4 regions of the Pectobacterium parvum genome follow, and region 3 is predicted to be linked to each of the others. Evidence: predicted binding sites of a transcription regulator. Region 3 holds the regulator's gene; each other region holds the start of a gene.
What was found. The regulator Fur, encoded in region 3, represses iron uptake genes when iron is present. The targets are predictions, from matches to a motif close to ATAATAATGAGAACNACTATCAA.

Region 1 (3,179 bases), 1.2 Mb from region 3:
TTCTGACTGCGTCCATGACATTTTTGAATGCTCGCCTGCACACAGCGCGCGCTTGGTCACGAAGTTCAGAATCCCGCCTTCTGCGTCATCTTTACCGGAGAACCAGTTCTGCACCGTGGAGTATTTCACTTCGGCATTCTTGTTGATGATGACTTCCACCACGGCGGCGTGCAGCTGGTAGGTGTCACGAACAGGCGCGGAACAGCCTTCGATGTAGCTGACGTAGCTGTCGTCATCGGCGATCAGGATCGTACGCTCGAACTGACCGGTTTTCGCGGCGTTGATGCGGAAATACGTCGACAGTTCCATCGGGCAGCGTACGCCTTTCGGGATGTACACAAACGTGCCGTCGGAGGCAACCGCCGAGTTCAGCGCCGCAAAGAAGTTGTCGTTCGCCGGGACGACCGTACCGAGATACTGACGCACCAGATCGGGATGTTCCTGAATCGCTTCGCTGAATGAGCAGAAAATAATGCCTTTTTCAGCCAGCTCATGCCGATACGTGGTCGCAACAGAAACGGAGTCGAAAATCGCGTCGACCGCGACTTTTTTGCCTTCACGGACAGGAACACCCAGCTGATTAAACGCATTCTCTACTTCGCTGGTCAGGTAATTATTCACGTCCGTAATCCCGGATTGCTGCTTGGCACCGGGCTCAGAGCCGCAGCTGTCATCGCAGTTACCGCAGGAAGGCGCGGAATAATAGCTATAGTCCTGGTAGTCCAGTTTCTCGTAATGGGCTTTCAGCCAATGTGGTTCTTCCATCTCCAGCCACGCTTTGAAGGCATTGAGACGGAATTCCAGCATCCACTCAGGTTCGTTACGCTTCGCCGAGATCGCCCGTACGACATCTTCGTTGATGCCGTGCGCCAGCTCATCGGTTTCCAGCTGCGTGAAGAAACCTTCTTTATAGCGTCCATCACCCATCCAGATCTGGACATCATCAGGTACATCTACCGTGCTACGTGCCATAATTTTTCATCACTTAAATGCCAAAGCTTTCGCCACATCCACAAGCATGCTGCGCTCTGGGATTATTAAACTTGAATATCTGATTCAGCCCTTCACGGACGAAATCAAGTTCTGTGCCGTCAATGAAAGGCATCGCCTTCAAGGGGACATACAGTTTTGCGCCATCACGTTCGAACACCAAATCGTCGGTCTCGAACTCTTGTACCAGATCCAGCACATAGCCAAACCCTGCACAGCCTGACTGTTTAACGCCGAGCCGTAGTCCTTGCACGGCGTCATCCTGCTTCATCAGATTCTTAATCTGCTTCACGGCGCTGTCGGTCAGCGTCAATCCTTGCCAGACATTTTCATCCAGTGAAAACGTCCCTACATTTTCCGCTTGCATATGGAATACCTCATTGCGTGTGGTACCAGTTTTAGGCTGGTTTCCCCTAATGTTAGTGATAATGAAACTAGCTTCAACCTCTTGTTTCGCAGGGCTATTCGTAACATTTCGGTTTTTAACGAGCCAATAGCGCTATTTTACACGTCTCTGACGCGTCAAACAATGCGGCAAAAAATCAACTAACCAATTGATAATAAATGAATTAAATTCATCACCCCTGTCCCTTTCGGGAAGGTGAAAATTATCATCTCGTTATCATTATTATAACATTTATCGACGATACCTATTTGTAAAAGAGGGAAGGTATATGAAGATTTATGTGATTTCCGATCGGACTTTTAACGCTAAAGCACATTTTACCCATTGATCATGGCCTTTTTTATTAATATGATAATGATTATCATTTAATATTCAGGGTCGATAACCATGCTTTCCATGAATGCCTGGCTGCACCACCAAATTGACGAATATAAATTTCAGATTCGCGATGCTACCGTTGATTTCTATATGGCGGAAGCTCGCCTGAACCGTCCGGGAAGCAATATTGACCATTTACGTCGCTATCATAACGCCTGCATGGACATGGTTGAACTCTGTTTGAGAAATGGCGATGACGACAGCTATCTGCATGCGCTGGTCAAGCTGCACAATCGGTTGATTAAAGAGATTAATAATGAAGGGCGTTGCCAACTCTTTCGAGTGCAAAGCTACTACTTTGCCCGTAACACGCTGAAGTCGATTTGCCATCAGTTAAGCATGCAAGGCTCGTGGGATAAAGCAACCGCGTTTCAGACGGATTTCGTTAAGCGTGTGCTGTTTCTCCCCTGAAGAGCAATGTTTTCTTGAGAACAGTGTTTTCCCAGAACCACGAAACCAGACCGGCCAGCAATCTGGTTTCGTGCTTGATGTTTACGGCGTAATGACCGACGTCGTCAGACGTGAAATGCAGCACAGGCGATTCTGGTTATCAAAAATCTCAATCTGCCACACCTGACTACGGCGGCCAACGTGAAGCGCACGACACACGCCCCGCACTTCCCCTTCGCGCACGGCTCGCAGATGGTTGGCATTGATTTCAAGCCCCACCACCTGCTGATCGCCCTCAGAACACAGATAGCCCGCGACAGAGCCCAGCGATTCCGCCAGCACAACAGATGCACCGCCGTGCAATAAGCCAAATGGCTGACGCGTGCGAGAATCCACCGGCATCACCGCTTCCAGATAATCCTCCGCGATATAGGTATAACGAATACCGACATGACCCACCATACATGTTTGGCTCGGTTCGTTAAGTTGCTCAAGCGTAACCTGTCGTTTCCATAGCATTAAATAATCTCCAGCAAGGCCTGTAGCGGATGGCGCAATGCGCTACCTTCCATGCGTTTCACCTGACTACGGCATGAATAGCCCGTAGTCAGGCAGCGTTTCTGCGGTAACTTCTGCAACACCTGCTGCCAGGAAAGCGCATAGATTCCCTGCGAGTTAGCGAGGTTCTTGGTTTCATGCCCGTAGGTTCCCGCCATGCCGCAGCAGCCAACGCTGACATTCTCCAATTTGGCACCAAAGCGCGAGAAAATGTCGGACCACTGTTTCGTGCTGATCGGCAGCGCCGTGGTTTCCGTACAGTGCCCCAGCAGATACCAGGATTCGCCAGTGGCAGGCTGCGGCGTGCTGTCTGCCAATGCCGTCACTAGCCATTCATGCACCAGTTGCACCTGAAAATCGCCACGCTTCTCGCCCAAAATTTCACGGTATTCGTCGCGATAACACAACACCAGCGCCGGATCGACGCCCACCATCGGCATCCCTAATTTAGCGACGC
Region 2 (3,179 bases), 330 kb from region 3:
TGCTGTCCTGCTGGTTTGCGCGGCAAACGTGCGCTTCCAGCATGAAGCGCTGTTCACTTAAGTAATGGCCGTCGAGAACGTCAGAAAGCTGCTGCTGCGCTTGATCAGGATCGAGATCGGTCAGAAAACCGAGGTTGCCACGGTTCACACCGATCACCTTGATGTCATAGCGCGACAACACTCGCGCTGCGCCGAGCATGTTGCCGTCACCGCCAACAACAACCGCTAAATCTGCCTGCTGGCCGATGTCGGCAAGGCTCGCTGTCGGTGCGTCTTTCAGATTCAGTTCGCGGGCGATCTGTTGCTCGATCAGAACCGAGTAACCTTTGTCGGTGAGCCAGTGATAAAGCATCTCATGCGTGGCTAGCGCCGTTGGGTGGCGCGGATGGCCGACAATGCCAATACAATTAAACGGCCTGTTCATTGTAAGCGGTGTGTTCATTGCTGTTTTTTGTCCTCAGCGTGGTGTATCGGCAGCGGCGGGAACCAATATATGACTGGTTCCCTTGAATCCCCGATTTTGATCCCCATAATAAGCAACTAGCGAGATTAATGCTAAACCGCGGAGAATTTCATGAGTAGTAAAGAACAGAAAACGCCTGACGAGCAAGTCCTGGATCAAAAGGAAGCAGCAAAAGGGCAGCAAGCGGATGCCACGCCAGAGACGGCAGACGTAGCTGACCCGCGTGATGCGCGCATCGCCGAGCTGGAAGCCCAGTTGAGCGAACTGCAACAGCGTGAACGTGACAATATGCTTCGCGTCCGTGCTGAAGCCGATAACATTCGCCGCCGTGCGGAAATGGATGTCGAGAAAGCGCATAAATTTGCGGTAGAGAAATTTGCCAGCGAAATGCTGCCAGTGATCGATAATCTGGAACGTGCGCTGGATACGGCGGACAAATCCAACGAATCGCTGGCCGCGATGATTGAAGGTGTTGAACTGACGCTGAAATCGTTGCTGGATGCTGTACGCAAGTTTGGCATCGAGGTTGTGGGGGATGTAGGCGTACCGTTTAACCCAGAAGTGCATCAGGCAATGACGATGCTACCTTCGGCCGATCACCAGCCGAACCATGTCATGATGGTCATGCAAAAAGGCTATACGCTGAACGGTCGTTTGCTACGTCCGGCGATGGTCGCGGTATCAAAAGCACAAGACTGATTCTTTCTGCTTTTACGTGCTATTTGCTTTCTACGCACCATCATGTGCAATGTATCTTCATTCCAAACCCCGTGCTCACCGCATGGGGTTTTTTGTTTATATCCCCATCATACTGAATTATTTAGTGTACATTTTGTTAAGATTTGTTTGATAAAAAAGATGTTTTTTAGGTTTTGAATGACTCATCATCATTAGCTATCAAAAGAATTGGTATTACCACTCTAAATGCACTTGATAATCATTATCGTTTTTGTGAGAGTAATATAACACCAGTGTTAGAAGGGTCATACTATGCCGGGTAGCCGTGCTATTGAGTCAACAAGCCGCACATCAAGGAAGGTTAAACTTTCTCTGATGGGGCCGGCGTTTATCGCGGCGATTGGTTATATCGATCCGGGTAACTTTGCCACTAACATCCAGTCCGGCGCGGCCTATGGCTATACGCTGCTGTGGGTAGTGGTGTGGGCGAACCTGATGGCGATGCTGATCCAATTGCTGTCCGCCAAATTGGGGATCGCAACGGGTAAGAATCTGGCGGAACATATTCGCGATCGCTTTCCGCGTCCGGCCGTTTGGGCGTATTGGGTACAGGCCGAAATTATTGCGATGGCGACCGATCTGGCCGAATTTATCGGCGCGGCGATTGGTTTCAAATTGCTCTTGGGCGTGTCGCTGCTGGAAGGCGCGATCCTCACCGCTATTGCAACCTTCCTGATTTTAATGCTGCAACAGCGCGGGCAGAAGCCACTGGAGATGGTGATCGGCGGTCTGCTGCTGTTTGTTGCCGCGGCGTATATTGTCGAACTGGTCTTCTCTCAGCCTGAGTTGTCCGCGTTAGCCAAAGGCATGGCAATCCCTAGCCTGCCGACCTCCGATGCCGTGCTGCTGGCCGCAGGCGTGTTGGGGGCGACCATTATGCCGCATGTGATTTACCTTCACTCCTCTTTGACGCAGCATGAAGGTAGCCATACCCGTGCCGAGCGTTATTCGGCAACGAAAGTCGATGTCGCGATTGCGATGACCATCGCTGGATTCGTCAATCTGGCCATGATGGCGACGGCAGCGGCGGCGTTCCATTTCAGTGGTAATCAGGATATTGCCGATCTGGATAAAGCCTATCTCACGCTGGAGCCGCTATTGGGTAAAGCCGCTGCGGTTATTTTCGGTCTGAGTCTGGTGGCTGCTGGCCTGTCCTCTACCGTCGTCGGTACGCTGGCGGGTCAAGTGGTGATGCAGGGATTCGTGCGTTTCCATATCCCGCTTTGGGTACGCCGCACTGTCACGATGCTGCCGTCGTTTATCGTAATCCTGTCTGGCATGGACCCGACACGGGTGCTGGTATTAAGTCAGGTCGTGCTGAGCTTCGGCATTGCGCTGGCGCTGGTTCCCTTGCTGTCCTTCACCGGAAATCGTGAACTGATGGGGACGATGGTCAACGGCAAATGGGTTCAGCGCATCGGGCAACTCATTGTCGTGCTGGTAGTTTCTCTCAATATGTATCTGCTGATTGATACGATGTTGGGGATATAAAACGGGTGCCACCGATTATTACGTCAGAATAGCGTGGCACCTTTCCACTCTTTATCACTCGCTTTCTTACTTGCTGACCTTCCTCAACTCCGTCACCGGCACGCCGCCGATTCCCCAGTTGTCCGTTTCGACCTCATCAATCACCACCACGGTGGTTTTGGGGTTTTTGTTTAGCACATCGACCAGCAACTGGGTCACGCCCTCAATCAATTGACGTTTTTGTTCAGCGGTGACGCCTTCATTGGTGATTTTGATGTTGACGTATGGCATGGGTTCTCCGGGGTTAGGGTAATGAACGACGGTAGGGGAAGCAGAGCCCTGCCGCGATGAAAAGTGCTGTTGCGCTGTATAGGATCGCTGGCGCGACAGCGTTGCTATTCGTCAGGGCGCTGGTGAGCAGTGGGCCAAGAATCTGACCGATGCCGTAAGTGAGCGTCACCAGCCCAAGCAGGTTGATACCGTGCGGTGCGCGTAGCCGCTTGGCTAA
Region 3 (3,179 bases):
CCTAGCGTTCACATTTCACCGAGTTGAAAACTCAAAAACCACGCTAACTCATCGGCTAAATACAGAGAATATTTAGCGTTCTCGCTATATTTATTAATATAATTTTTCATACTGAGAATAAGCCTACCTATTTTTATAGATATAAGTCATTTAATCATAGGCTTGCAAGAGAATGTGCCGCCAGCCCACGTCCTGCGGGCGTTAACATGGACAGGCTACTAGGTGACAAAGTAGTTTGAATGACATTTCATTTTATTCTTTAACATCAAAAGAATAAAACTACCTTTTATAGATTTGCATCGTTTCAGCTGCAAATGGTTATAGTTCTTATTTCCATTTGCTAAGAATATTCCCGCAAAATGTTACAGATTTTAAATTTTATAAAAACATTATCTTTTGTGCGTATTTTAATTCCCACGAATAACAATGTACCGTTACGTTATTTTTATTCTTCACAAACAAAAGCCTGCTTTTAATTACAATAGAAACAAACCATAAAATAAAAAATACATTCATAAAAAATGAAACGCCGTTACAAATAAATAACCATAACGCTATTAAGGGAATGTGTACTGAGTCTCAGACAATAACATAATCCCTATTCATTATGGGGAATTTAGCATCAAGCAGAGATACGTTTCGTTTTCTTACTTACCTCGCATTTCACACACTCTTGATTTACGCATCCTTACCGATACGAGTTTCTCCCGATGTGAGTGTCTGTTATTATTAACAGATAAGTGGGTGAAATATTACACCATACCATTAGGAATCAAGAGGTTATTCAATTCATGGCACTCATCGGAATATTCTTTGGCAGTGATACTGGCAACACAGAAAACATCGCCAAAACGATTCAACAGCAGTTAGGCACCAACGTCGCTGATGTTCATGACATCGCCAAAAGCAGCAAAGAAGACCTCGAAGGTTTCGATATTCTGCTGCTCGGTATTCCAACCTGGTATTACGGTGAAGCGCAGTGCGATTGGGATGACTTCTTCCCGTCGCTGGAAGAAGTGGATTTCACAGGAAAATTGGTTGCCCTGTTTGGCTGCGGCGACCAGGAAGACTATGCAGAATACTTCTGTGATGCCATGGGCACCATCCGTGACATTATTGAGCCGCGCGGCGCGACGATTGTCGGTCACTGGCCAACAGAGGGCTATTACTTTGAAGCCTCTAAAGGACTCGCCGACGACAATCACTTCATCGGCTTGGCTATCGATGAAGACCGTCAGCCTGAACTGACCAGCGAACGCGTAACAACGTGGGTGAAACAGATCAGTGATGAGCTGAACCTGAAAGAACTGGTTGGTTAAGCCATTTTGGCTCTGATAATCCCTATCAGAGCCAAAACAGCATTGATAGGTAAAACCTTTCATAATAATTGATACATTTTTTTAACTTCTATCAGTAAACCTGTACAATAATCCCATCGGCTTTGTATGTGCATCATCATTTCCTCATTCATCAACAACGAATTGCGTTGTATACCAATAGTGTGAATGGGGACAATATTGTTAACATTCGCTTGTTTTCATTTTGTATGCGCGGTTCTATAATTGAGACGCTTTTGCATTTTTTGAGCCGACCGATGTCATAGGCTAGGCAGCCTCCATTGATAAGTAAGCAACAGGATTAAACCCGCATGACTGACAACAATACCGCATTAAAGAAGGCCGGCCTGAAAGTCACTCTTCCAAGACTGAAAATACTGGAAGTGTTACAGGACCCTGTCTGCCATCACGTCAGTGCGGAAGATTTATATAAGAAACTGATTGATATGGGCGAAGAGATTGGTCTTGCTACCGTCTATCGCGTACTCAACCAGTTTGATGATGCGGGTATCGTAACCCGTCATAACTTCGAAGGTGGCAAATCCGTCTTTGAATTGACGCAGCAGCATCATCACGATCACTTAATTTGCCTCGACTGTGGCAAAGTCATTGAATTCCGCGATGAATATATCGAAGCACGTCAGCGCGAGATCGCAGAAAGACACGGCATCAAACTGTCCAACCACAGTCTGTATCTCTTTGGGCATTGCAGTGAAGGGGATTGCCGAGAGGATGAAACCCTGCACGATTCCACACGATAAATCGACCGCATGAAAAAATAAAACCGCCTAGGCGGTTTTATTTTTGTCTTCTTACTGGTGGCCTTAGCCTACCCAGGTATCGCGTAGTCCAACCGTACGGTTAAACACCAGATGTTCTGCACTGGAGTAAACACGGTCAGCACAGAAATAACCTTCGCGCTCAAACTGATACGCTTTCTCTACTTCTACCTGCGCCAGGCTCGCTTCCACAAAACCTTGCGTAATTTTCAGTGAATCTGGATTAATCGTCGACAGGAAGTCTTCTGCCGCACCCGGATTAGCCACACTGAACAGGCGATCGTACAAGCGGAATTCAGCTGGTACCGCGTGTGCCGCAGAAACCCAGTGGATAACGCCTTTCACTTTACGGCCGTCAGCCGGATCTTTGCTCAGCGTTTCCGCATCATAGCTACAGTAAATCGTAGTGATAACGCCCTGCTCGTCTTTCTCAATGCGCTCTGCTTTGATCACATAAGCATTACGCAGGCGCACTTCTTTACCCAGCACCAGACGCTTGTACTGTTTGTTGGCTTCTTCACGGAAGTCAGCACGATCGATGTAAACTTCGCGACTGAATGCGACCTGACGTGAACCCATTTCTGGCTTGTTCGGATGGTTTGGCATCGCGACAAACTCTTCGTGCTCGGCTGACAGATTCTCGATCACGACTTTGACCGGATCCAGCACCGCCATGGCACGTGGAGCGTTCTCATTCAGATCGTCACGGATGCAAGACTCAAGCGCGGCCATTTCCACGTTGTTGTCCTGCTTCGTTACGCCGATGCGCACACAGAATTCACGGATAGAGGCTGAGCTATAACCACGACGACGCAGACCAGAGATGGTCGGCATACGCGGATCGTCCCATCCTTCAACGACGTTTTCCACCACCAACTGATTCAGCTTACGCTTGGACATAATCGCGTATTCGAGATTCAGACGGGAGAACTCGTACTGACGCGGATGGCAAGGAATGGTGATGTTATCCAGCACCCAGTCATACAGACGGCGGTTATCCTGGAATTCCAGCGTACACAGCGAATGTGTGATCCCTTCCAGCGCATCGGAAATGCAGTGGGTG
Region 4 (3,179 bases), 240 kb from region 3:
CGCTGGCATTGCGTCTGCTTGATGCGGGCGTCGCGACGGTTCCGGGAAGCGCATTTGGTGTTCCGGGTCACCTGCGTGTGTCTTTCGCTACCGATTTGGCGGTTTTGGTCGAAGGGTGCAGACGGATTGTCACCGCGCTGGAGGCAAGCGAATGATCGTCTCGCTCCTGCTGGCGCTGTTGCCTATCGCGCTACTGATCGTGTTGGGATCGTGGTTACGTCAGCGCGCTTTTCTGACGGCGGCATTTTGGCCACAGGCTGAAAGGCTGGGTTATTACCTTCTGCTTCCCGCACTATTTCTGCATGGGCTGGCGACAGCGCGTCTGGATGGCGTGCCGGTAGCGGCGATGATCCTGACGCTGGTGTGCTCGACGCTGGCTGTCGCTGTCGGACTAGTCGCAGTACGCCGCTTCTTTCCCGTTGATGATGCGGCGTTTACCTCGATATTTCAGGGCGGCGTCCGTTTTAATAACTACGTTGGCGTGTCTGCCGCTGCCGTGCTATTTGGTGCACACGGTGTGGCGCTTGCTGCCGTCGCGAACGCGGCGATTGTGCCGACGGTCAATATTCTCTGTGTCTTGATTTTCGCCCGCTACGGCAATACCGGGACGCCGTCATTCAAGAATATCGTGCGGCTGCTGGCGCTAAACCCGCTGGTGGTGGCCTGTGCCATCGGTATTACTTTGCAGATTACCGGGTTAGGGTTGCCGCCGGGGATTGAACCAGTAATGAAATCATTGGGACAGGCGTCGCTGCCGCTCGGGCTGCTGTGCGTGGGCGCGGCGCTGGATTTCTCTGCCGCGCGTAGCTGGCTGCGCCCTGTAGTGATTGCATCATGCGCGAAATTTATTGCGATGCCGCTGGTGACGATCGTCGCCTGCCACCTCTTTGGTTTGTCTGGCCCAGCGGCGATTGCCGCACTGCTGTTTCAGGCGCTGCCGACGGCATCGTCGTCTTACATTATGGCTCGTCAGCTGGGTGGCGATGCGCCATTGATGGCGGGCATCATTGCGGTTCAGACACTGGTGGCGGGCATTGCGCTGCCGATTGCCGTCCTTGGGCTGAGTGGACTGTTATAAATTCCTCGAATGTTCTTTTTGTAACAATGCCTTGTTAACAATATGGTGATTTGTTCTTTTCTATCTATTTGTATTTTAAATGAATTAATCCTTGCGTTGAAATGACAATAATAATGCGTATAGTTATCATTTACTTTTCTGTGCAAATGTTGACAAGAAACGCCTCAGCATCTCGCCAAAATCACCATCAGTTAACCGAGGATATACCATGTCTTTTAGAGTTACTCGCGCCGAAAAAACGCGCGTTTGTGATTCTTCGCTGGCCGGAGTAAAACCATTCGGAGTCTCTCTTCTCGCCCTGTTGATCTCAGCCTCTTTCCTACCTGCTCAGGCCGCTGCCGAAGAAAACCCGGCTTCAGGTGATACGCTCGTCGTTAGCGCTAATGCCAATGCCAGCGCGGAAGCCAGCGATCCGCAGGATTACAGCGTGAAAGTGACTAACGCCGGAACGAAGATGACGCTGACACCGCGTGATATCCCACAGTCGGTGAGCGTCATCAGCCAGCAGCGTATCGAAGATCAGGGCTTGCAGACGATTGGTGAGGTGATGGCGAACACGACGGGTGTGTCTTCTAAAATTATCGACTCCGAACGTGTGACGTATTTCGCGCGTGGCTTCCGCATCACTAACTACCTGTTCGACGATATTCCAACGGTGGTGAATGAAATTTGGGATTTTGGTGATTCAGGCTCAGACACGGCGATTTACGATCGTATTGAGGTGGTGCGTGGGGCGACTGGGTTAATGACCGGAACGGGCAACCCTTCTGCCGCGGTAAACATGGTGCGTAAGCATGCGGACAGCCGCGAGTTCAAAGGCTCGGTATCCGGCAGCTACGGGTCGTGGGATAAACAGCGGATGGTGACCGATCTGTCCGCGCCGCTGACGGAGTCCGGTAATGTGCGTGGGCGCGTCATTGCGGGCTATCAGGATAACGACACCTGGCTCGACCGTTACCACAGCCGCAAAAAATTCGTCTACGGCGTGATTGATGCCGATGTGACCGATTCGACGACGCTCTCCCTCGGTTATGATTATCAGGAAGCCAATACCGATAGCCCAACGTGGGGCGGATTGCCGACGTGGTTCACTGACGGCAGCCGTACGCATTTCGGACGTAGTTTTAACTCCGCACCGAACTGGAGCTACTCCGATAAAACATCGAGAAAAGTCTTTGCCGATCTGACTCAACGTTTTGATAACGGCTGGCAGGTGCGTATGAACGGGACGCATGGTGAAACCAACTTCGATTCCAAACTGATGTATGCCAATGGTTTCCCAGATAAAGATACCGGAATATTGGTTGATCCGTTCGGCGGTAATGTCGGTGCTTACGGTGGATGGAATAAAGGCACTCGTAAAGTTGATGCGATTGACACTTACGCCTCAGGCCCGTTCGAGCTACTGGGACGCCAGCATGAGTTGGTGATAGGTGGCAGCTACAGTCGACAACGCAGTCAGTTCTATAATACGCAAGCCACGATCAGCCCGACAGATATGGGCAATTACTACAATTGGAATGGCAACATTGCCGATCCTACATGGGGATCTTGGGTTAATGGGACTTTTGTGGGGGGAGTTTGGGCGGATTATGAACACTCAACCACGCGCCAAAAATCGCTCTATACCTCAGCCCGTTTCTCTCTGGCTGATCCGCTGCACCTGATTACTGGTGCGCGTTATACCGACTGGAGCATCATTGGTTCGACGGGGGATACCAGCAATAATCGCGTCACGCCTTATGTGGGTCTGGTGTATGACATCGACGATACCTGGTCGGCGTACGCCAGCTATACCGATATCTTCCAACCGCAAACGTATAAAGATAGTAATAAAAAATATCTGTCTCCAACGACGGGTAAAAACTACGAAACGGGTGTTAAAGGAGACTGGTATAACAGTCGCCTGACAGCATCGGTATCCGTTTTCCGCATTGAGCAGGATAACGTAGGGCAATCAACGGGAATCGCGATTCCTGGCGGTGGCGGAGAATTTGCCTATCGTTCAGTTGATGGTGTCGTCAGCAAAGGGATCGAATTTGAAGTGAACGGCGCCGTGACGGATAACTGGCAAATGACGTTTGGTGGTTCGCGCTATGTC

Region 1: sufA (Fe-S cluster assembly scaffold SufA) is a predicted target of Fur. The motif match lies at 1,612-1,634, and genes of this name have one in related genera.
Region 2: LOZ86_RS05100 (Nramp family divalent metal transporter) is a predicted target of Fur. The motif match lies at 1,394-1,416, and genes of this name have one in related genera.
Region 4: fhuE (ferric-rhodotorulic acid/ferric-coprogen receptor FhuE) is a predicted target of Fur. The motif match lies at 1,186-1,208, and genes of this name have one in related genera.

Annotation. Positions count from the first base shown of each region.
Region 1 covers NZ_CP087392.1:2,721,782-2,724,960, forward strand. Annotated here, with positions in the region: gene sufB (Fe-S cluster assembly protein SufB) at 1-972, opposite strand, end outside; gene sufA (Fe-S cluster assembly scaffold SufA) at 986-1,357, opposite strand; gene LOZ86_RS12310 (hypothetical protein) at 1,784-2,185, shown strand; gene LOZ86_RS12315 (hotdog fold thioesterase) at 2,267-2,683, opposite strand; gene ydiJ (D-2-hydroxyglutarate dehydrogenase YdiJ) at 2,683-3,179, opposite strand, start outside.
Region 2 covers NZ_CP087392.1:1,140,511-1,143,689, forward strand. Annotated here, with positions in the region: gene nadK (NAD(+) kinase) at 1-424, opposite strand, end outside; gene grpE (nucleotide exchange factor GrpE) at 575-1,162, shown strand; gene LOZ86_RS05100 (Nramp family divalent metal transporter) at 1,454-2,692, shown strand; gene LOZ86_RS05105 (2-hydroxymuconate tautomerase family protein) at 2,759-2,962, opposite strand; gene LOZ86_RS05110 (MFS transporter) at 2,976-3,179, opposite strand, start outside.
Region 3 covers NZ_CP087392.1:1,473,996-1,477,174, reverse strand. Annotated here, with positions in the region: gene fldA (flavodoxin FldA) at 792-1,319, shown strand; gene fur (ferric iron uptake transcriptional regulator) at 1,649-2,098, shown strand; gene glnS (glutamine--tRNA ligase) at 2,162-3,179, opposite strand, start outside.
Region 4 covers NZ_CP087392.1:1,235,140-1,238,318, forward strand. Annotated here, with positions in the region: gene LOZ86_RS05495 (pyridoxal phosphate-dependent aminotransferase) at 1-155, shown strand, start outside; gene LOZ86_RS05500 (AEC family transporter) at 152-1,078, shown strand; gene fhuE (ferric-rhodotorulic acid/ferric-coprogen receptor FhuE) at 1,287-3,179, shown strand, end outside.